Regions from separate parts of the Peribacillus sp. N1 genome, predicted to be linked through region 2. Evidence: riboswitches for the same ligand, from Rfam matches in the RefSeq annotation. Region 2 holds a riboswitch; each other region holds the start of a gene.
What was found. Region 2 has a riboswitch for thiamine pyrophosphate ahead of ACYP5M_RS10330 (ABC transporter substrate-binding protein). Riboswitches for the same ligand answer to the same signal wherever they lie in the genome.
Positions count from the first base shown of each region.

Region 1: it holds a riboswitch for thiamine pyrophosphate, as region 2 does, so the genes downstream of both, tenA (thiaminase II) here and ACYP5M_RS10330 (ABC transporter substrate-binding protein) in region 2, are expected to answer to the same signal.
Region 3: it holds a riboswitch for thiamine pyrophosphate, as region 2 does, so the genes downstream of both, thiC (phosphomethylpyrimidine synthase ThiC) here and ACYP5M_RS10330 (ABC transporter substrate-binding protein) in region 2, are expected to answer to the same signal.

Region 1 is NZ_BAAHZO010000001.1:518,899-526,822, forward strand. Features, by position in the region: gene ACYP5M_RS02405 (nitroreductase family protein) at 1-317, shown strand, start outside; gene ACYP5M_RS02410 (cob(I)yrinic acid a,c-diamide adenosyltransferase) at 332-868, shown strand; gene ACYP5M_RS02415 (cobyric acid synthase) at 882-2,399, shown strand; gene ACYP5M_RS02420 (HU family DNA-binding protein) at 2,565-2,837, shown strand; gene ACYP5M_RS02425 (hypothetical protein) at 3,131-3,298, shown strand; gene ACYP5M_RS02430 (protein kinase domain-containing protein) at 3,295-4,023, opposite strand; gene ACYP5M_RS02435 (MFS transporter) at 4,443-4,802, shown strand; TPP riboswitch at 5,188-5,317, shown strand; gene tenA (thiaminase II) at 5,453-6,136, shown strand; gene ACYP5M_RS02445 (ECF transporter S component) at 6,151-6,735, shown strand; gene ACYP5M_RS02450 (ABC transporter ATP-binding protein) at 6,748-7,924, shown strand, end outside.
Region 2 is NZ_BAAHZO010000002.1:383,150-391,073, reverse strand. Features, by position in the region: gene rarD (EamA family transporter RarD) at 1-742, shown strand, start outside; gene ACYP5M_RS10335 (protein-glutamine gamma-glutamyltransferase) at 810-1,637, opposite strand; TPP riboswitch at 1,951-2,060, shown strand; gene ACYP5M_RS10330 (ABC transporter substrate-binding protein) at 2,194-3,189, shown strand; gene ACYP5M_RS10325 (thiamine-binding protein) at 3,201-3,485, shown strand; gene ACYP5M_RS10320 (ABC transporter permease) at 3,482-4,264, shown strand; gene ACYP5M_RS10315 (ABC transporter ATP-binding protein) at 4,248-4,991, shown strand; gene ACYP5M_RS10310 (TatD family hydrolase) at 5,010-5,780, shown strand; gene ACYP5M_RS10305 (NAD kinase) at 5,819-6,619, opposite strand; partial or broken gene ACYP5M_RS10300 (4-hydroxythreonine-4-phosphate dehydrogenase PdxA) at 6,772-6,945, shown strand; gene sppA (signal peptide peptidase SppA) at 7,220-7,924, shown strand, end outside.
Region 3 is NZ_BAAHZO010000008.1:97,603-105,526, forward strand. Features, by position in the region: partial or broken gene ACYP5M_RS23895 (DUF3231 family protein) at 1-119, shown strand, start outside; gene thiC (phosphomethylpyrimidine synthase ThiC) at 356-2,134, opposite strand; TPP riboswitch at 2,270-2,384, opposite strand; gene ACYP5M_RS23905 (HAD family hydrolase) at 2,501-3,289, opposite strand; gene ACYP5M_RS23910 (histidine phosphatase family protein) at 3,425-3,958, opposite strand; gene ACYP5M_RS23915 (hypothetical protein) at 4,185-4,637, opposite strand; gene ACYP5M_RS23920 (zinc-dependent alcohol dehydrogenase) at 4,977-6,116, opposite strand; gene ACYP5M_RS23925 (glycerophosphodiester phosphodiesterase) at 6,271-7,191, opposite strand; gene ACYP5M_RS23930 (ATP-binding protein) at 7,646-7,924, shown strand, end outside.

The DNA of each region.
Region 1 (7,924 bases), on a different contig from region 2:
TTGTAAAGACGACACCGCTTATCATTGTCGTGACTTCCGATATTTTGCCTGATGATCCAGATTCATCCGAAGACAATGTATTCGCTTCTTGTTGTGCCGTCCATTCGATGTGGCTTGCCGCAAAAGAACTTGGTCTCGGATTCGTTTGGCGCACTAGAGGAGTGGGTCTAGTCAGGGATGAACGCCTGCACGAATTTATCGGTTCACCGGAAAACAAAAAAGTGATCGGCACCATTTTTGTCGGATACCCTAAAGGCGATCAACCGGTTCCAGCTACTAAAAGGACTTCATACATAGAAAAAACAGTTTGGCTATGAAGGTAGGTGAGTGAGTGGCACGCAGAGGATTAATGCTTATTTATACAGGAAACGGGAAAGGGAAGACGACTGCTTCATTAGGGGTGACTTTGAGGGCAATCGGCAGAGGAATGAATGTCAAATACCTTCAGTTCATAAAATCTCCAGAGCGTACTTATGGGGAAGCATTGGCTTTGAGAAAATTAGGAGTTGAAATGGAGCAGCTAGGTATTGGTTTTACATGGACCAAAACACCAGAAGAGCATCGCAACGCCTTATCGTTAGCATGGGAAAAGGCGAAACTGGCACTTACTGATCCGGATATTGATTTACTTGTTTTGGATGAGTTGAACAATGCGTTAGCGATTTCCAAATTCCCGATTGAAGATGTCTTGCCATTGGCTGAAATCATCGATGCAATTCGAAATCGTCCCGCTCATATGCATATAGTCATTACCGGCAGGGATGCAAGGCCAGAGCTTATGGAAATGGCCGATTTGGTTTCAACGATTGAGGCGACCAAGCATTATTATGACGAGGGCATCGGCGCTGTCAAAGGATTAGAGTTTTAAGGGGGTGAGCGTAATGAAGGCACGATCCATCATGATACAAGGGACGTCGTCTGATGTAGGGAAAAGTTTGATTTGTACGGCATTTTGCCGGGTATTTTCCAATAAAGGATTACGTGTCGTCCCATTCAAATCACAAAACATGGCTTTGAATTCTTATGTAACATTGGATGGCGGTGAAATCGGACGGGCTCAGGGAGTACAGGCGGAAGCAGCACGGATCACGGCAACGACCGATATGAATCCGATATTACTGAAACCGAAGCAGGATATGGTTTCGGAAGTCATCGTGCACGGAAAGCATTTCCTTGATATGAATGCAAAAAGCTATCGGTCCCAATTTGTCCAGGAAGCCATGCCCATCATCCGTAAATCGGTCGAAAAACTTCAAGAAGACTATGACATCATCGTACTTGAAGGGGCAGGAAGTCCGGCTGAAATTAACCTGAAGGACCGGGATATAGCGAATATGCGAATGGCTAAACTCACGGATGCGGCTGTCATTTTGGTGGCCGATATTGATCGTGGTGGAGTATTTGCGTCCATCATCGGCACACTTGCTTTATTGGATCAAGATGAACGAGATAGTGTAAAGGGGATCATCATCAATAAATTTCGTGGCATGCGTGAATTGTTGGACGATGGTATTGAATGGGTGGAAAAGGAAACCGGGATTCCGGTTCTCGGGGTGCTGCCCTATCTTGACGTGAATATTGAAGCGGAAGATTCACTTGCCCTCTCTTCCTTACGTTTTAAAAAACCTAAAAAGGCTGAGTTTCCGATCGATGTAGCCGTCTTGAGATTTCCGCGGATCTCCAACTTTACAGATGTGGATCCTTTTTTTGATGAACCCGGAGTAGGTGTCCGCCTGGTAAGCAGTGTCCATGAGTTAGGTAATCCCGATCTGCTTATTTTGCCTGGTACAAAAAACACGATGGAAGATTTAGAGTGGTTGAATCGTATGGGGTTGGATCGGGCCATCAATGAACTGCGGAAACAAGGAACGATGATATTTGGCATATGCGGCGGTTTTCAAATGCTAGGGACTAAACTTTTCGATCCTGACGCGGTCGAAGGTGACGGTGAGAACGCAGATGGGCTCTCGCTTCTTCCGGTGGAAACCGTATTTCAAGCAGAGAAGAAAACGGTACAAATGGAAGGTGTCCTTTCTGCCGGGATAATGGAAGGTCAAATGAATCTTAACGGTTTCGAAATACATTTAGGCAGAACGACATTGAAGTCGCAAGTAAGGCCCTTTCTTTTATTGAAGGATGGAAGAGAGGATGGAGCCATTTCCAATGACAACAAGGTAATGGGAACATATCTTCATGGGATATTCCATAATCGCCTGTTCACTAGATTACTAGTTAACCAAATTCGACGGAACAAGGGGTTGGAAGAAGTGAAGGAAAACGTCCAAAGCGACTCGGAGCGCAGGGAGGAAGCGTACAATCTCTTGGCATCCCATTTGGAGGAAAACATTGATATGGATACCATCTATCAATGGCTGCAGCTGGAAACTGCAGAAAGTTAAAAAGGTCATTAGGTTAATGTGATCAATGCCCTTTTACCTTTAAAAAAGATCATTTTAGAGCGATAATTCCTTTTATTTAGCCATTTTAAGTGACAGAGGCATACAAGATATGTTATGTTGTCTACTCTACATACTTTATACAAAATAAAAGGATGAGGTGTTCATATGAATAAAACAGAATTAGTGAGCAGTGTTGCAGCACAAGCTGAACTGACAAAAGACGACGCAAAAAAAGTAGTGGACGCATTGTTTGAAACAATCACGGCTACACTTGCTAAAGAAGAAAAAATCCAATTAGTTGGTTTTGGTACATTTGAAGTGCGTGACCGTGCTGCCCGTACAGGAAGAAACCCGCAAACTGGCGAAGAAATACAAATTGCAGCTAGTAAAGTTCCCGCTTTTAAAGCAGGTAAGGAATTAAAAGAAGCTGTAAAATAAAAAAGTAAACAAAAAAACCTGGCGATGCGATATTCGCCAGGTTTTTTTGTTTACTGTCATGCGCTTCGAAGAACAGTAAAAGACAGTCATTTTTATTTATTTGTGCCATTATCTAACGGAGGAATTTAGGGAGTTCTCATGATCAACAATGAAAGAAGCCCACTTCATGAAGCAGTAATGGAATGTAACATAAATGAAAAAAAATTATAGTACTTATTAGTAAGGTTTATACTGTGACTATGTTAGGCTAAGTAATAACAAGTTTTAAAACCAAAATAAAAGAGGTGAAAGATATGCTGAAGAAAATAATGAAAAAAATCAAACAGCTTTCCCAAGGCAGCAGTGAGCGAAGACATGGTCATTATCGCCGAGGCAGCAGCAGCAGCAGCCGAGGCTACAAAAGGTATCCCATGAGTGGAAGTGACCGCTACAAGAGAAAAGGGCGCGGCAGTAGCAGCTAATTCAGTTTCTTTGACTTCAATGCAGCCTGCAGGTCCATTGAGATTTCTTTAATATCTGAATAAGGTTCTTGGATGCTTAATAACCTGTTCAGTAAATGCACGGTTTCTTTTTCTAACGAAAGCTCTTCTGTCCAAGGAAGAGTCTTTTTACTTTTGGAGGCGTACGTCGTATAAAGTACATATAGAAGTATTTCCCCCAAGTCGTAAAAATCCTGCCTTTTCAGCTGCAACATGGATTCTTTAGTAAAATCGGCCGAATTGATCTTTTTAGACAAACCAAAGTCTATCAAAATGGGCTGATTGTTCTTTAGTAAAATATTTGGTATACGTAAATCTTGATGGGAAATGTCATGGTCATGTAGATAAGATACTAAACCGACCAGCTCATCCAGAAAAAATAGAGACTCTTTCTCATTGAATGTTATATGATTCATGAAAATATGGTCTTCCAAATTATCTCCTTCTATGAAATCCATCACAAAATAAACATTTCCCTCATGTGAAAATTTATCGTGAAATTTGGGGATGTTTTTGTGGTTTAACATTCGTAAAATGGAAATTTCATTTTCAAACTGCTTCAGCTCTTTTTTGCTGCGGCGTTTACTTTTCCGGAGTTGCTTGATCACTATATTTTCTTTTTTTTTCAAATCATTGCAAAGATAAATAATACCGTAGCTTCCTGTTCCGATTACAGCTTTTACCTCGTAACGGTAATTCAAAACCACTCCTTTTTTTAAAGGTATATCCACGAAAAATTGGTAGAACTTTCTAAATGTACGCAAAATTGAAACTTTCCTCACCACTTTCATCTATTCAAGTCAAGAACAAAAAAGTCCGTTATTAATTAAGCTGGAAATATGAATGAACATGGTTAGTTTAACACTGATTTTTGATAATGCGGTAATGAAAGTCATTTTATAATAAATATAAGAAAAACAAGAACTTTAGCATGGTCGATGAAGTGCTTAACAAACCGATGCAAGTAGCCGTCAATGCGGTTAACAAGTAATTTTAATAGTTGAATAGGGAGGGGGGCCGTCATGGGCAGTCCGGATACGGCCTTTAATCCAGTTTATCTTTCAATCTTATATCGGGAATAGGACAAATTGGCGGATCGTTAATTGGAGGGTACTTCGTTGGGAAAATAGGCCATAGAAGAGTACTTTTATCCCTCTGTGCAATGGGTACTGTTTGTTTTGTCATATTAGGTTTGACCTCAAATGCAGCAGCCTTATATATTCTGATCGCTTTTGGAGGTGCCTGTACAGTCGGCACGATGAATTTGGCTAATACGTATATATCCGAGTATTATCCCCGGGAGATAAGGTCCACCGGGATAGGTTGGGCCTTGGCTTTTGGTAGAATTGGCGCGATTGTTGCCCCGACATTAATAGGATTACTGCTGGCTGCAAACTATTCACCACAAAATGCATTCATGGCCTTCACTGTTCCGAGCATAATGGCTGCCTGGGCGTTATGTGAAAGAGAAGTATGGCAGCTATGATAAACTACAGATCGAGCAAAATATTAAAACGAAAAGCAACATCGAATGTATAATATTGTTTTTTAGAGAATAAACGAATTCACGAGTAAAGTAGCTAAACTCACGAGTAAAGCAGCAGAAATCCCAAGAAAAATCAATTTCACGAGTAAAGCAGCTGAATTTACGAGTAAACCGGCCAAATTCACGAGTAAAAGAGTAGAATTCACGAGGAAATTACGTAATGAAACCCATTGATTAAAGTGCCGTTAAACTGCCGGGTAAATGGTGTATATGCAAGATTGAAAGGTTAGTAACCCTAAATCATTAAGTTGAAAACTTTTTCTAATACGTTTGACAATTGGATTTATCGTGTTAATATAAAGGCAAATGAAATTTAATATACAATTTGTACCACTAGGGGTGCTTTAAAGGTGAAAGTTGATTTTTACCGCAGAAGCTGAGATTAAAGTATGACTTTAAGACCCTTAGAACCTGATCTGGTTTATACCAGCGTAGGGAAGTGGGGTCTGGAACAATACGTTTCTGTATTATTTCAAGTACAACCACTTTCTTTACGTTTAAGAAAGTGGTTTTTTGTTTGCAAAAAAAGGGGTGATAAAAGTTTTTTTCCGTAATATTCATTCAAAAAATATAATTTGGAGGTAATGGTCATGAAGTTTTCAGAGGAAATTCGTCAGGAAGTGGATCACATTTGGGAAGCTAGCTTTAATCACCCGTTTGTTTCAGGAATAGGAGATGGCACATTGCCATTGGAGTGTTTCCGTTTCTATGTTATGCAAGATTCCTATTATTTATCTCATTTTGCTAGGGTTCAAGCTTTAGGAGCAGTTAAAGCTACTGATTTACATACAACAAGCAGGCTTGCCGGCCATGCACAAGGAACATATGAAGCGGAGTTGAAGCTTCATGAGAATTTTTCTGAGAGATTAGGGATCACAAAAGAAGAACGGGATAATTTCAAACCAGCCCCGACCGCTTATGCTTATACTTCCCATATGTATCGTGCGGCTTATTCGGGACATTTAGGAGATGTTATTGCAGCTATCTTGCCGTGTTACTGGCTTTATTATGAAATAGGTGAAAAGCTGCAAGGGTGCATGCCGGAGGAGCCGATTTATCAAGAATGGATAGCGGCTTACGGAGGGGAGTGGTTCCGCACTTTGGTGGAAGAACAAATTGCGAGGCTTGATGAGATTGCTGAAAAAGTGACAGACGAAGATAAGGAAAGAATGAAAGAGCATTTTATCCTCAGCAGCCAATATGAATACTCATTTTGGGAAATGGCTTATCGTTTAGAGACATGGCCTGTGCATAAGGAAACACTAGAAGTATAAAGGGGAATGAAACAATGAAAAAAGGTTTGAAATTAACGGACATATTGGTCACGATCGTGATTGCGGTAGCATTTGGAATCGTTTATATCCTTTGGGGTTCGATTTATTATTCCGTTAAACCGTTAGGATTACATCTGGATCAACTTATTTATGGAATGTGGTTTATAGCTGGCCCCGTCGCCTTCTTAATTTTACGGAAACCGGGTGTGGCACTTTTGGCGGAGATAGCTGCAGCTTCCGGGGAGTTCTTCCTTGGTTCACCATGGGGGCTGACCGTACTGTTATATGGGGTGGTACAAGGTTTGTTCGCGGAACTGGTGTTCATGGCTTTCAAATATAAAAAATTCAATATGCCGGTGGCCGTTTTAGCTGCGATAGCTTCCTGCCTGGCATCAGTTATTATGGATTTTGCATACGGGGAAATAGGTGCGCTTTCAACCTGGAATCTATCGTTATTCATGATAGCGAGGTTTGTGGGTTCCATATTCTTTGCAGGTGTGACCGCTTATTATCTAGTTAAAGTCCTGGAAGCAACAGGAGTAACAAATCTTGTGCGTCCGGTTTCAAATAAAGATTATGCAGAACTGGATCAAAAGTAGAGGTTGAGGGCCATGGAACCAATCGTTTCTGTTGAAAAGTTAAGAATGAAATATCCCGGTGATGAATCTTTGATATTCAAGGACCTATCATTAACGTTTGATCAAGGAGAAAAAGTGCTATTGTTGGGGCCATCAGGTTGTGGTAAGTCGACCCTTTTACAAGTGTTAAGCGGATTGATTCCGAATTCCATCGAAGTACCGATGAAAGCGGAAAAATTGAAATGCCCTTCTTCGTGGGGGTATGTTTTTCAAGATCCTGATAGTCAGTTTTGCATGCCATTTGCCGATGAGGAAATTGCCTTCGTCCTTGAGAATCTTTCCGTCCCTAAAGAAGAAATGAAAGAGAAGATTCAAAATCATTTCCGTAAAGTAGGATTGAACCTGGGCCATACAAGTATTGAAACATTATCAGGCGGGATGAAACAGCGTCTGGCAATCGCTTCAGTATTGGCCCTTGAACCAGAAGTGATATTTTTAGATGAGCCAACCGCCATGCTTGATCCGGAAGGAACGAAAGAAATCTGGGAATTGCTGAAGGAAGTCGGACGAGACAAAACGGTTATTATCGTCGAGCATAAAATTGACCATGTTTTAGAATTCATCGAACGAATCGTGCTTTTTAACGATGATGGTCAAATCATAGCTGATGGTCCAAGAGACACCATTCTTTCACTATATAAAAATGAAATGAAGGAATATGGAATTTGGTTCCCAGGTGTTTGGGGTGAATATATACAGAATTATGCACCGATTCGGGAACACCCATTTACAGATGATTCACCTCTTATGAATGTGCAAGGCTTTAGCGGTTTTCGGAATAAAGAGGAAAAAATCAAGGTTGACGAGCTGAAGGTCCATTCAGGTGAATGGATTGTAATCAGGGGTGAGAATGGCGCGGGGAAGAGTACACTTTTGCATGCACTGATGCAGTTCATAAAAACGAATGGTAAGTATGAATTATTGGGAACACCGATTAAAAAGGTGAAAAATCCAACGGATCATATGACGTTTGTCTTTCAAAATCCTGAGTTTCAGTTCGTTGCAAATACTGTATATGAAGAGATTGCTTATTCATTGCGAATTGATAAAAGGCCGCAACAAGAAATAGATGAGAGAGTCCGCTCATTGCTTAAAGTGTTCCGCCTGGAGGAACATCGGGATAAACACCCGTTTCAATTATCAATGGGTC
Region 2 (7,924 bases):
TCTTGCCTATGTCAAAAACATATTGGGAAATCCCAAACTCTTTGCGGCATTACTTACGGCGTCACTGCTTGTTACAGCTAATTGGGGAGTGTTCATCTGGGCCGTTAATACAGGACGGATCCTCGACACGAGCCTTGGATATTATATCAATCCGCTAGTCAGTGTACTATTGGGAGTGATAGTCTTAAAAGAAAAATTGAGCGGGGCCCAAATCATTTCGTTCCTGCTTGCAGGAATCGGAGTCTTGATCCTGGGCATTCATTTCGGCACGATCCCGTGGATCTCTCTTGTTTTGGCCATGACCTTTGGATTATACGGTCTGGCAAAAAAAATGATCAAGGCCGAAGCGGCGATCGGGCTGACGCTCGAAACGATGATGGTAACGCCTCTGGCCCTTGGTTACCTGATATACTTGATGAACCGTTCAGAAATGCAATTCTTTACAGCGGGAAGCACAAGCTTGCTGCTGGTGGGCGGCGGGATTGTCACGGCCTTGCCTCTTTTATATTTTGCAAAAGGGGCGGAGAAGATCCCGTTATCGATGCTTGGCATTTTTCAGTATATCGCTCCGACCTTATCTTTATTGATCGGGGTATTCATCTATCATGAAAGTTTTACCAAAGCACATCTTTTAGCCTTTTTGTTCATATGGTCAGCCTTGGCGGTTTATACACTATCCATAACGAAATGGGGTCAGGCGAATGCCCGCAGGCTTAAAGGCAAAGGAAATATTGGTGCATGAATATGAAAAAATGCTTGGGAGATCTCTCCCCAAGCATTTTTATATGCCGGTATATAAAACAGAAAGGTCATGAAAGGTAAATCTTCGAACCTATTTCAGAAACAATACAATTGGAAAGGCTGACAGGACTGTGATCGTGCTTTGCTCGGGGGATATTTAGTTGGAATTGTCTATAGAAGGAACTATCCAGGAAAATGATATGCGTTGTCAGGTATGCTGATATGGTTGCGTACGGCTTTCTATTGCTATTTAATTCATCGATGATTCCCTGTGACGTCGTTATCCCGATCCCGTGGCCATAAAAGAGGTTTCTCCCTAATAAAATGGCATTTTCACCTTGCCATTCAGGAGTTGTCTCGTCATGATCAGGGTTTATGAAGTAAACACAATCGCCTGGTAAATAATCCCTTCCTTGATGAATATTAAGAGCCATATTCTCCGGAGGGCGCCAGTCATATAAAAAAAGGTTTGAAAAAAGGTAATCGAAATTCCTAGGGCCGATTGAATCCAAAATGGCTTTTAAAAAAGTGACGACGATTGCTGTCCCGCATTCGAAGGCATAAAGCCTTCCATTCATGAAAATGTCAACGAGTGCAGCATGAGGGAGAATCCCTGGCTGAAGGGTAAAGGTGCCATCCTTTGAAAGGTGCCAATATTGTTGATTGGATTGAGATTCCTCAAGTGTGGAAAATTCTGGACCGCTTTTATCCAACGCAATAGCTGCTTCTATGACTCGGTTCCTCAGCTGTATATCGAAATTAAAATCTCCAAAGTTCCGGTATTCAAAAACGTTAGAATCTTCACCCAGCAATTGGAGAATTTCAAGCGACTCAGCAGATGCTATTCCTGGTTGGATGTGACTGACATCTAACCATCTGTGATTAATCTTTATCATGATCATATCCACCTTTTGCTTATTAAATTAACGGTTTATAAAACCAGTAAACATAAATGTCTACAGATAATGCTCATTATATGAATGCCTGCAAAGAAATGACTATTTAGAAATTGTCAGCCACCTCTGCAGTCAAGAATGATTGGAATGAAAAGAGGCAGAATTACATTGATTTCAATGATTTTCGTTCCAAAAGATGTTTTGCTAGATATCCTTAAGAGTAAGGAATACCTTTCCAATTAGTGATAAGAAGCAAATTAGTATTCCCTTTTCCATATGAATTGATATAATGAGAGAGAAAAGTTCATATGTGCGAGAAATGTAGGGGGGCCAGTACTGCTGGCTGAGATTGCATCCTTTAGATGCTGACTCTTTGAACCTGATCTGGGTGATGCCAGCGGAGGGAACATATTATTACTGACTTTCTGTTTTGTATGTTAACGTCCGAATTCATCTTCGGGCGTTTTTTGCTTTTTATCCAGTATTTGAATAGACCCTGGAGCCCCATTATGGTTCCGGCATATGGATCTTATATGATGTGTAGGAGGATAATAACTTGAATAAATTCTTACCACTGTTAACTTCGTTGTTCCTTTTGGCTGGATGTGGTGCAGGCGGAACTAATGAAAAAGAAGAAGCAACTAAAAATGAAGAATTAAAAAAGGTATCGGTCGTGCTCGATTGGACACCGAATACAAACCATACAGGATTGTATGTTGCAAAGGAAAAAGGTTACTTTAAAGAGCAAGGTCTTGATGTGGAAATTATCATGCCAGGTGAAGCTGGAGCGGATAAGCTTGTCGCTTCAGGAAAATCTGAATTTGGCGTGAGCTACCAGGAGGGCATAACACAGGCCCGCGTGCAAGGCGTGCCAATTGTTTCGATTGCTGCAGTCATCCAGCATAATACCTCTGGATTCGCTTCCCCTGAGGCAAAGGACATTAAAACTCCCAATGATTTTGAAGGGAAAACGTATGGTGGCTGGGGTTCTCCGGTTGAAAAGGCCATTATTGATTCACTCATGAAAAAAGAAAATGCGGATGTAAATAAAGTGGATATAGTCAATACAGGAGACATGGATTTTTTCACTTCGGTTAAAAGGGATATAGATTTTGCCTGGATTTATTATGGATGGACAGGCATTGAGGCTGAGTTGCGAAATGAAAAGCTTAATATGGTTTACTTAACCGAATACTCTGATAAGCTTGATTACTATACGCCTGTTTTGACTACAAATGAAAAGATGATAAAAGAAGATCCCGAAACTGTTAAAGCATTCGTTCATGCAGCATCAAAAGGGTACCAGTTTGCGATTAAGAATCCTGCTGATGCAGCAGACATGTTAATTAAGTCTGCGCCGGATCTTGATGCAAAACTAGTTAAGAAAAGCCAGGAGTGGCTTGCAGCCAAGTATCAGGATGATGCTCCGCGATGGGGTGAACAAAAGCTTGAAATTTGGAAGAATTACAGTGAGTGGATGACTGAAAATAAGCTTCTTGAAGGTGATTTCGATCCTGAAAAGGCATTTACAAATGAATTTTTACCAAAATAGGAGGAAATACAATGGCCAATTCATTAATTAGTATACAAATTATTCCTAAAGGGGAAAATGTCATCCCTATGGTCGATGAAGCAATCAAGATCATTGAAGAATCAGGTGTCAAGTATGAGGTTCACCCGCTTGAAACGACAATGGAGGGGGAGCTTTCCGAACTTTTTGCCGTGATAGAAAAAATGAATGTAAGAATGATTGAAATAGGATCGCCGAATGTCATTTCCCAAGTGAAAATATTATATCAGCCAAGCGGGATTACGATGGATACGTTAACGGAGAAATATCGGGCATGATCGGAAGGGGAATTTGGAAGAAGGGGGCTCCCTTCTTTCTTTTATTATTGTTGCTGATAGTTTGGGAGTCAGTGACAGTCTTATTGAAGGTTGAACAATGGCTGCTTCCCGCTCCATCGGCCATTTTCATTGAAGGAATTGAGTCGTCGCGCAATCTTTACGGACACCTTATATCGACAACCGAGCTTGCGTTGTCGGGTTTTTTTATTGGAAGCTGCATCGGCTTATTGGTTGCTGCAACCTTACACCTATTTCCAGGTGTGAAGGACGCGGTTTATCCTCTGCTCATACTATCACAAAATATACCTATCATAGTTTTGGCCCCGCTATTGGTGATCTGGTTTGGCTTTGGCATGCTGCCTAAGCTAATAGTGATTTCGCTCGTATGTTTTTTTCCGGTTGCGGTTGCATCATTGGACGGTTTTCGCCAGACACCATACGAACTTAAGCATTATTTCAAGATGATGGGAGCGGGGAAAAACCAGTTATTTTGGAAGCTGGAATTTCCTCACTCAATCCCATTCATTTTCTCCGGCCTGAAAATTTCGGCAACCTATAGCGTAATGGGTGCGGTTATTTCAGAGTGGCTCGGGGCAAAATCGGGGATTGGTGTTTATATGACGCTCGCGTCCTCTGCGTTCAGGACAGACCGGGTGTTTGTTGCCATTTTCATCATTATGGGAATGAGCATGGTCTTTTTTGGAATCATCACCTTCCTGGAGAAATACTTAGTTTCTTGGAAGAGAAAGGAGGGCGGCAAGGATGAAGCTGGAAATTAAAGATGTCTCCTATTCTTTCGATGGTAAACAGAATATATTGGAGAACATGAATTTTCGTGTGGCTGATGGGGAATTTGTCACTATCCTTGGGCCATCGGGCAGCGGTAAAAGTACTTTGTTCCACTTGATCGGAGGTATTTTGAAGCCGGATCATGGCATCATTTCACTGGATGGTAAAAAGATAAATGGTTTAAAGGGCCATATCAGCTATATGCCGCAGCAGCCTTCCCTTTTACCTTGGAGAACGGTATTGGAAAATGTTTTGCTGGGAAGTGAACTTGCTGGGATCAGAGATAAAGAAAAGGCAAAAGCCCTATTGATGAAAGCTGGATTAGAAGAGTATGAGAAAGCATATCCGCATGAATTATCAGGAGGCATGAAGCAAAGGTCCGCATTCATCCGGAGTATCTTAAGTCCACAGGACTTGATGTGCCTGGACGAACCCTTTTCTGCCTTGGATGAACTGACAAGATTGCAAATGCAAAAATGGCTGTTGTCGGTTTGGGAGGAAAATCGGAGGTCGGTGCTTTTTGTTACGCATAGCATAGATGAAGCGGTTTTCCTATCCGATAGAATTTATGTGTTATCTGCAAAACCGGCTGCGGTCATCAAAGAAGTCAAAGTTCCGTTTCCAAGGCCAAGAAGTGAAGAACAGCTTCTTAGTGATGAATTTTTTCATTTGAAAAGAGAGTTATATGCAGCATTAATGCCAACTCTTTCTACTTAAGTAAGGAGGCTATTAAATTTGAGAATCATCGACAGCCATATCCATTTGGATAAATATGATGTTGTTAAGCGGAAGCAGATTCTGACTGACATGGAAAAGGTTCATTTGCAATCCTTGCTGACTGTTTCCATGAATTTGGCTTCTTCTATTAACAATTATCAGCTTTCACTGGAGGATTCCCGAGTTAAGCCAGCCTTTGGCTTTCATCCAGAGCAGCCCCTCCCGAGTGATGAAGAAGTGAACGAATTATTGAACTGGATGCGGGAACATCGTCAAGATATGGTTGCCATAGGTGAGGTTGGACTGCCCTATTATCTAAGGCAGGAAAATCCCGATATGGATAACTCAGCGTATATAGTGATATTGGAGAAGTTCCTGGCTTTTGCTAAAGAGATGGAAAAGCCGGTTATCCTTCATGCCGTCCATGAAGATGCACCTATCGTTTGCGACCTGTTGGATAAGCATCAAATCACAAAGGCGCACTTTCATTGGTTTAAAGGAGATATCCGCACAGTCGAAAGAATGGCCGAAAAGGGCTACCTCATTTCGATTACACCTGATGTTTGTTATGAGAGGGAAATACAGGAATTAGTTTCGGCATACCCACTTAAGCTGATGATGATTGAAACGGATGGCCCATGGCCGTTTGAAGGGGTTTTCGAAGGGAAATGGACCCATCCCGGCATGATGCATGACAGTGTGCGTCAAATTGCTTCGATTAAAGGATTGCCGATTGAGGATGTTTATGAAACCCTTTATCAAAATACGAAAGATTTTTATCATATTTAAAGGTACCGGCTATCATATCCGGTACCTTTTTAGTACGTTCAAAGGAAGGTCCTTTTAACCTTTTCCCAAAAGGAATTGTCTTTTAGCTTAACGGTCTTGATGACTTTACCGCTTAACCGGACCTTTACCTGTTCGACATGATTGATGCTTAAGGCTTCATTGTCCATTCCGATGATCGGATAGCTTGGTCCGTTTTGTTCAAGGTGGATGGTCAAAGTCCTATCACCGCTAAGAATGAATGAGGAACCTAAGGTCCGATAGGTATTATTATTGATGGAAGCAAGCTCGCTCACTTGAAAGCAAGGGAGAAGGGGATCGACAACCGCCCCATTGACCGATTTATTATAGGCGGTGCTTCCGGTCGGAGTAGCAATGATGATTCCGTCCCCACGAAAAGTTTCAAAATGGAGTCGATCAATGAAAATATCCATGATGAACGTTTTGGTGATGGAAGACCGGATACTGAGTTCATTAAGGGCATAAAAGGAGGGCTGATCATCCAATTGGATATCGATGGTTGGATATTTACGCACCTCGATTTGCTCTCTAGTCATGGCATCGATCATTTTATCCGTATCTTCCAAGTGGAAATCGCAATACATATTCAAGTTACCTGTGGTGGAAATGCCAGCATATAAACAGTCATCCCTGAACCCGGTTTTACGGGCTGCCTGCAGGAATGTGCCGTCATCACCGATGCTTACGATGATGTTTGCTTTTGTGAAATCCTGGATGACTTCATACGAATGTTGCTTCGCCAAGTCTGACAAGTATTCAATCTTGCTAAGCATCTCTGCATTCGGTGCATGGAAAAAATAAATATTCCTTCGAGTGTTCATCATGATCCCTCCTAGTATGTATGTTTATGAAAGGGCTTTCTTTTCTTTTGAGAAAGTAAAACCGCAGTACAAAATGCAGCTGCACATTTCGTACATTTTTATATGAAATAGTTTATCATGGAATGAAGCATTTTTGTTAAAGCGGTAACGAAAAGAAAGAGGGGATTGAGGCTGGGGTCAATATTACCGTAGGGCTCAAGGGCGGAATTGTCCGGACCTCCGTAGATCATGGCACAGCCTTTGATATCGCTGGAAAGAACATCGCTGATGAAAAAAGCATGCTTGCGGCCATTCAGTCAGCAATTGAATTAGCTCCAAAGCAATAAATAGAGAAGCTGCCGGGATGATCCCGGCAGCTTTTTAGTTGAGCTGATTTTCCGTTTACGGCATTTACTGCTCCGCTAAAAATTGAAACTTGGTAAAATTAATATATTAATGAAGATTGAAAAATAAATGGAGATTGTGCAAAATGCACCAATATATTTCCAATTAGAGGATTATTTGCTACAATTTTATATGTCTTGGTTTATCATGGAATGAAACATTTTCGTCTTTAGTTCGTATGGTAAGAAGGATACATATATTTAAGGGGGAAAACAGATGAATGGAAAGCGTTGGGCGGCACTTGGAATTGCAGCCGTTTTATTTTTTGTTTCTATTGTTGTAGGCACGGCTACGACTATATTTACAGCGGATACGGAAAATATCATTGATGACTTATTTGCTTCTGAAAGTGCATTTTACGAGGAAGTCATAGAAGGCGATGATTTCTCTAATGTAATTGCCGTATTCGATGTAGAGGGCACGATTCAAGATACAGGAGAAGCCTCATTACTTAGTTCGGCAACATATAATCACCGTGCCTTCATGGATAAGCTGAAGATGGCTGAGGAAAATGATGATATCAAAGGAATCATCCTTCGGGTGAATTCTCCAGGCGGCGGTGTCGTCGAAAGTGCAGAGATATATGAAAAGATCCTTGATATCAAGAAAGTGAAAAAACCTGTTTATGTATCAATGGGGTCTATGGCAGCTTCAGGTGGGTATTATATTTCTGCACCAGCCGATAAGATTTATGCTAGTCCGGAAACGATGACGGGTTCACTTGGTGTCATCATGCAGGGGTATAATTACGAGAAGTTGGCCAAGAAGTATGGTGTTGAGTTCCAAACCATCAAAAGCGGACCACACAAAGATATTATGAGTCCGACCCGGGAAATGACTGGTGAAGAACGTGAAATACTCCAAGACATGATCGATAATTCTTATGACCAATTTGTAAAAATCATTGCAGATGGACGCGGT
Region 3 (7,924 bases), on a different contig from region 2:
TAAGATTGAATAAGGAAAAAGGCTGGCTGTCCCTCCACTTCATATTAATAAAACAAGTATGTAAATATAATGAAATATCCCCTAATCATGTTGACATCGTGATTGGATGCCCAACATGATTAAGGGGTTAATTCCGATAATGAAAGGACGATTAAGGAATCATTACCATTGCAGACTTTCGATTAAGTGGCACTTTGTGCATTGTTGACTATAATCAGTTTTTACAAATTCATGATTACACTTCTCGCGAAAAATGTTCAGCTCCCTTTTCAGCTGTTCCAATTGAGTTTCCAACTGTTTCATTTCAACTTTTATTTGGATTACCCGATTCATCGAATTCTCCCTCTCATCGGAATCATAAATAGATTTCCCCGTCCGTTTTCCTAAATTCATTCGCTTTTTCTTTAAGACCTTCATCGATTACCGACTCAAAGCCCAGACCCTTTTCCTTCGCCAAATCACGGATGTCTTGAGAAATCCTCATACTGCAGAATTTGGGTCCGCACATTGAACAGAAATGGGCTGTCTTGGCACCTTCAGCCGGTAGTGTTTCATCGTGATATTCAACTGCCCTTTCAGGATCGAGGGAAAGATTGAATTGATCTCTCCAACGAAATTCGAATCTAGCCTTCGAAAGGGCATCATCCCGTTTTCGTGCCTGGGGATGGCCTTTAGCAAGATCAGCTGCGTGGGCTGCAATTTTATAAGTAATGACCCCTACACGAACATCCTCTTTATTCGGAAGCCCCAAATGCTCTTTCGGTGTCACATAACAAAGCATGGCCGTTCCAAACCATCCAATCATGGCAGCACCAATCGCAGAAGTGATATGATCGTATCCAGGAGCTATATCCGTTGTCAATGGTCCCAGGGTATAGAATGGTGCTTCTTGACAGACTTCCAGCTGCTTATCCATATTTTCTTTAATCAAATGCATCGGTACGTGACCGGGTCCCTCCACCATGACTTGAACATCGTGCTTCCAAGCAATCTTCGTCAGTTCCCCAAGTGTTTCCAATTCAGCGAATTGAGCCTCATCGTTTGCATCTGCAATGGAGCCAGGACGGAGGCCGTCACCTAATGAGAAAGAGACATCATACGCCTTCATGATTTCACAAATCTCTTCAAAGTGAGTATAGAGAAAACTTTCTTGGTGGTGGGCCAAGCACCATTGTGCCATGATGGAGCCCCCCCGGGAAACGATTCCCGTAACTCGCTTTGCTGTCATGGGAATGTATCGCAAAAGCACTCCGGCGTGTATCGTGAAGTAATCCACACCTTGCTCAGCCTGCTCGATTAATGTATCCCGGAAAACTTCCCAATTTAAATCTTCCGCGACTCCATTCACTTTTTCCAATGCTTGATATATCGGAACCGTCCCAACTGGCACAGGAGAATTCCTGATAATCCATTCCCGGGTCGTGTGAATATTCTTACCGGTGGAAAGATCCATTATGTTGTCTGCACCCCAACGTGTAGCCCAAGTCATTTTCTCCACTTCTGCTTCAATCGATGAACTAACAGCGGAATTTCCAATATTCGCATTTATTTTCACATGAAAATTACGTCCAATGATCATGGGCTCACTTTCAGGATGGTTAATATTTGCCGGAATGATCGCCCTCCCGCTAGCTACCTCATCTCTTACAAAATCAGGGGCTACATTTTCCCTGATCGAGATGAATTCCATCTCAGGAGTTATGATACCTTTTCGGGCATAATGGAGCTGGGTTACGTTTTGCCCTTTTGCTGCACGCAATGGTTTTCTTTTCAATCCCGGAAAAATTTCTGCTTTCGTTTGTGACTCTTTTTTATACCCGTTATCTTCGGGCTTTATTTCACGCCCTTCATACTCTTCAACATCTTCCCTTTCCAGAACCCAGCTGCGTCTAATCGGGGCAAGACCTTTATGAATATCAATGGGATATTCTGAATCCGTATAAAAGCCGCTTGTGTCATATACTCGTAAAGGCGGATTCTCCTCTTCGCCGAATGAACCTGTAGTCGGACTTAGCTTAATTTCACGCATGGGCACCCTAATATCGGGTCTAGATCCCTCAACATACACTTTTTTACTCCCGGCAAAACTGGACATAATTGAAACGTTCATGTCATTTACTGAATTACTCATCATGATTTCATTTCTCCTTTTTAAGTTCATTTAAAAAGGACAAAATCCAATCCATTTCGCACGAAAAAGCCAGATCTCATATTTAAGACCTGGCTAACGTTAGTATGGCTACAGAAATGACCAATTGAAATGTCATTGTTTAGTAGATTCTAACTTCCCCACGCTGGTATGAACCAGATCAGGTCCTGAGGGTTAAGAAGCTTAAGCGCTTCTCTCTCAGCCCAACTTTTATTGGACACCCCTAGTCTGAATAATTTAATTGATTACAGGGTAACTATATCTCACCCATTTCATTCTGTAAATAATTTGAAAGACCTAATATTTTCATTACAACTATCAAAAATTTATTATTTGAAGAAGAGCCGTTAATTAATTTCCCAGGCTCTCAAGGATAGGGTAAAGCTCCTCTAAATGCTTGATTTCATAGGTTGGAATCACTGCATTCCGTTCCTTATCATGGCGATTTATCCAAACCGACTTTATGCCTACCCGTGATGCTCCAAGGATATCCGTCATTAAATTATCGCCGACCATCAATACTTCATCCTTATCAAGCTCCATGATCCCCAAAGCATGCTCAAAAATGGAGGCATCCGGTTTACCTCTTCCAAATGCGCCTGAAATCACGATTTGGTCGAAATAAGGAACCAGTTCAGGCGTAATTTCAAGTTTGGTATTTTGCAGCTCAGGAGATCCGTTCGTAAGCAATAGCAACTTATACTTCCCTTTTAATTCATCCAGAACACGGAATGTTTCTTCATAGATAAATGGCTTTTTGCGTCTCTCCGCAGGGAAACGTTCTGCCAGTTCAAGTCCAAATTCCGGGTCATCGATCCCTAATGCCAATAACCCTCTCGTCCACGCTTCTTTCCGATAAGCCGGTGCAATCCCGGCCATCTTCCTGAATTCATCATGATCATCCTGAAAATTTCCCCATAGCCCCTCAAATGGGTTGATTCCGATCATTTGGGTGAATGCATATGTATCGTAAGAAGAATAAAGCTCACGCGCTTCCTTTCGCACAGCTTCTTCAAAATCGTCGACATTCAGATCATATTTCTCCTTGGCCACTTCACATGTGGCCACAAAAGCCTCTTTTACACTTTTCTGATCCCATAGTAATGTATCATCTAAATCAAAAAAAACTGCCTTCAGCAAAATGTCCACCCCTCTTTCCCTATTATTGAATTCGTAAAAATTACACTATTACAATAATAAACCACAACCAATAAAAAAAGAATAACTATTCGGAAAATGACTTACCTTTTCTAGTGGGAAACTCTTATCCACTTATCACCTTTCAAATACATACAGCTTTCCATTACTGGCAATCTTGAATTTGGGACCGGTGAACCCCCGTCGGATCAGCTCTTTCCTCATATATACCATGAGGGCGGCATGACTCACGATCAAAACATCCCTTTCCCCCTTTGCAAAGACTTCATCCAATACTTTATTGATCCTTCGCTCTGCGATCTTAATTTCCGCCCTTGTCTGCTTGTTTAACACCGAGCAGCAGCGAATCCAGATAGCCCAAAGGATGAATGGCAGCTTTACCCTTCCTTTAAGAGGCGGGGAAGGTATTTCCCGCAGCTCCTCCATCCGGTGAACCGGACCTGGATAGATATGTTCCGCTGTCTTGACAGCTCTCGACATATCACTGCAATAACACTCCTCCCATTCCTCCGCGCCAAATAAAGTCGTTCCATAAATAATATCCGCTGCATCATAGTCCTTAAACCATTGCTTCATATCATCCGCCGTCACAGATCTCCCAGTAGGAAATTCATGTGCCACCTTAAAATGCCGTACCAAACCAATTTTCATATCTTCTCCTTTTTATCTTTTAAAATATACGTTTCTTTTTCTTGTAAACAGCCCTTATCAATATATTACCCTAAGTAAAACTATAAAAAAAAGTATGTTAAAACCATTAAAACCTTACTAAACTCTCCTTAACACTGTGTATATATTTAAAAGTTTTTAAAGATCCAGCGTTTAATTATGATAGCATCGAAAAAAGAGAAAGCATCTCGCCTTCTCCATTTATCGTTTAATCTATGAATTGTAGTTCTGTTATCGTACATCTTTTCCTGAATTTATATTTTCCGCTCAAATCACTGAATTGATAATCATTGAGAGATTTCCCCAGTTGTTCCCTCAGCTTCTCTACAGTGATGGATTCCTCAACTGTCTCTTTCCAATTTTCTTTTCCGATCAACTCATCGAACGGAATGGTAGTCAGGACTTCATCATATATCTGGATGCTTTGATCGATGCCGAAGCTGCCATAGATACTGCCATTTTCATCAGCAAAGATATGATCCGATTCCAATTCCTCCACCAATACTTCCAGATATTCCTTTGACTTAACAGGCTTGATGGCAATCTCTGCTTCCGCCTTTACAGGTCCCAATCTCTTATCGACGATCTCTATCGTCAATTTAACATGAACGGGCGGATACCCAAACCCTTCACAAAGTTCTGTTGCCGAATTATATAACATCTGTACGTCCTCCTTTTGACACTATCATTATATAATAAAAATAGTACATTTCATTACCAAAAACCCTTATTCAAGTTCACTTGCATCTTATTTTTATAGCGACTCTTTTTCAATTCATACGCTCCTTCAACACTGAAGTGTCAATCGTCATATTTCGAGGATTTCCCTGATACGAAAGCCACGAATCCTAATTTTCTCAGTTCACGGGCATAATTATCATTCATATTTCACACCTCATTTATACGTTTATCGATAATACACCATTAATTTTGATCCATTTATGAACTCAACTAAAAATCCAATGCCGCTCAGGGCATTGGACTTTTTATAAGCTTCACATTATGGCTTTAGCACCACTTTAATACATTCATCCTCGTGATCGTTAAAGATTTGATAAGCCTCACTCGCTTTTTCTAGAGGGACTTTATGGGATATGATTTCCGTGGGGTCGAACTCTCCAGCCGTGATCTTATCAAAAAGCTTGGGCATGTAGTGAATGACCGGTGCTTGTCCCATTTTAAGATTAATGTTCCGCTCAAATAAATTGCCTAATGGGAACATATTATATTTGGATCCGTATACGCCAGTCAGTTGGATCGTGCCGAATTTACGTACGGCGTTAAGTGCAATCTCGATCGCACTTAACGTTCCACCCTGAAGTTTCAGCTTTTGTTCAATCGCTTCTATCGTTGATTTCTTGCCGTCCATTCCTACACAATCTATGACCACATCTGCCCCGCCAGAAGTGATTTCCTTAATGTAGCTGCCCATATCGTTATATTCATCGAAGTTATACGCCTCAACCTTATTCATTTGTTTAGCCTTATTGAGTCTATAAGGAAGATTGTCGATGGCAATGACCCTTTTTGCTCCTTTCATCCAAGCGAACTTCTGAGCCATCAACCCAATCGGCCCACAGCCCAATACCACTACCGTATCATCTTTCTTGACGCCAGCGTTCTCTACACTCCAATATGCGGTTGGCAGCACATCGGACATGAACAAAAGCGCTTCATCTTCAAGTTCACATGACTCTGGGATGACAAACGGCATGAAGTTTCCATATGGGACCCTTAAATATTCTGCCTGCCCGCCTGGATAGTTCCCATATCGTTCCGTAAAACCAAAGTACCCGCCTGTATCCACCGCTTCATTGGGGTTGGAATTATCACATTGACTCTCCATATCATGTTCACAATAATAACAGTGCCCACAAGAAATGTTGAAAGGCAGGACAACCCTGTCCCCTTTTTTCACCTTTGTTACTTCCGGACCCACTTCTTCGACGATGCCCATCGGTTCATGGCCAATGACATAATCTTTATGCGTCGGCAAAGCACCCTGATATATATGGAGGTCGGACCCGCAAATAGCCGTTGAAGTCACTCGGACGATGATATCATCCTTTTGCTGAAGTTTCGGATCTTCAACTTGTTTTACCTGTATATCTTTTGCTCCTTGAAAAGTTACAGCCTTCATATTCAACCTCCTAAAATATTCTTTATACATCTGATATACCCGTCAAAAAAGGCTACTAAGCCTATGAACATCTAATTTCCCAAGAATCTCTTCATCATGCTGCACCAAGATGACAAAAAAAGCCCCGGAAACCGGGACTCACCTATGAAACCATTTATTTAGGAACTTTATTATTGTGCTTATACTCACTTAGTACCTCGTTGAATACATCGGGATAATTCGTAAACAGCCCCGTTGCACCCCATTCAAGAGCCTTTTTCATATCCGCTCTTTCATTTACTGTATATGGATGGAATTGGAGGTCATGGTCGCGAACCATCTTCACATATTGTCCGTCCACCTTATTGAAGTTCGGCCCAACGCCAATTGCATATTCCTTAATGGACTCCAATTCTTCATCGGAAATGGTTGCTGGGTTTTTATAAGAAAAAAGTTGCACAAGCGGTAACTTTGGATTCATGTCATGAACCTTCATAAGGCTTTCTTTACTGAACGATTGAATTAATACATTCTTGGTTCGGCCTTTTGAATCCACCATTTTATATTCTTCCAGAACCTGCAGAAGTTCTTCTTCCATTCCCGGATATACTTCAGGAGACTTTGTTTCGATATAGTAATTGGCCTGCTTTCCGAACTTCTTAAAGACTTCTTCAAGAGTGGGAACCGTTAACCCTTCATATACCTCTTTTGCCAATTGCGGATATTTTTCATTGAACCATGTACCGGCATCCAGTTTCTTGATTTCTGTCAGCGTTAAATCCTTCACCAGACCAGTACCATTCGTTGTACGATCCACCTTTTCATCATGCATTGCTATCAATCTACCATCCTTGGTCATTTGAAGATCGATTTCTATGTAGTCGCCTTTCATTTGTTCTCCCATTTGATAAGCTGGAATGGTATGTTCAGGTGCATAACCAGAAGCTCCCCGATGTGCAATATTCACGATTTTCTTCTCATAAATAGATGAATTGGAATGATTTCCATTTGCAGCTAGGGTCCCGATGGAAGTAGCCTGCAATATAAAAGCCGCACTCATCATACAAAAACTGAATTTCTTTATATTCGTTTTCATTTTCCCTCTCTCCCTCCTACTATTACCATCATTTTAGAAGGGGAATGTGAACTTACAGCAAATATAATGTAAAGAAATAATATATTATCTAAAATGGTTAAAATAACCTATCAAATACAAGGCATTCATGTAGTTTGTTCTACCTAATTAACCGTTTCATTGACACTTTAAGCGTTCCAGACCCATATTAAATCAAACTTAAAGCCGATAAATTCCAGATATTAGATCAGATATTCCAATGTTGACATACCAAGAGGACCTGTACAGAATTGCCCCTTAACTCCTTGCCCTGACCTTCAGGTACTGAATTCCACCCGACCCATGCCTGGAGTGTGGTCTTTTCTAAAATATAGATACAAAGACTATCAATGACAAAATCTATCTTTTTCTGATTTACAAAAAACTAGTATCATATTACTATTAAACAAACAGAATATTAATCCTAAGGGGAATTATGTTAAAAAATTATCAATATTATCAAAACAAACACCGATTTATACTGAAAGCATTCATGGCAATGATATCCTTTTTACTATTAGTTGGGATTTCTGTATCACCTATAAGTTGGAAAGATAATCCCTACGAGATGACATTACAGGTCATTTTAATATCGGGGATGATAATTTCTCTGTTATTTTTCTTAAAAACAGAAGTCAATTTTTATAAGACCCTATTCATTTTCTTAATTACTGTTTATTTATATAGCAAATTTTGGATATTTCCAGATACAGCA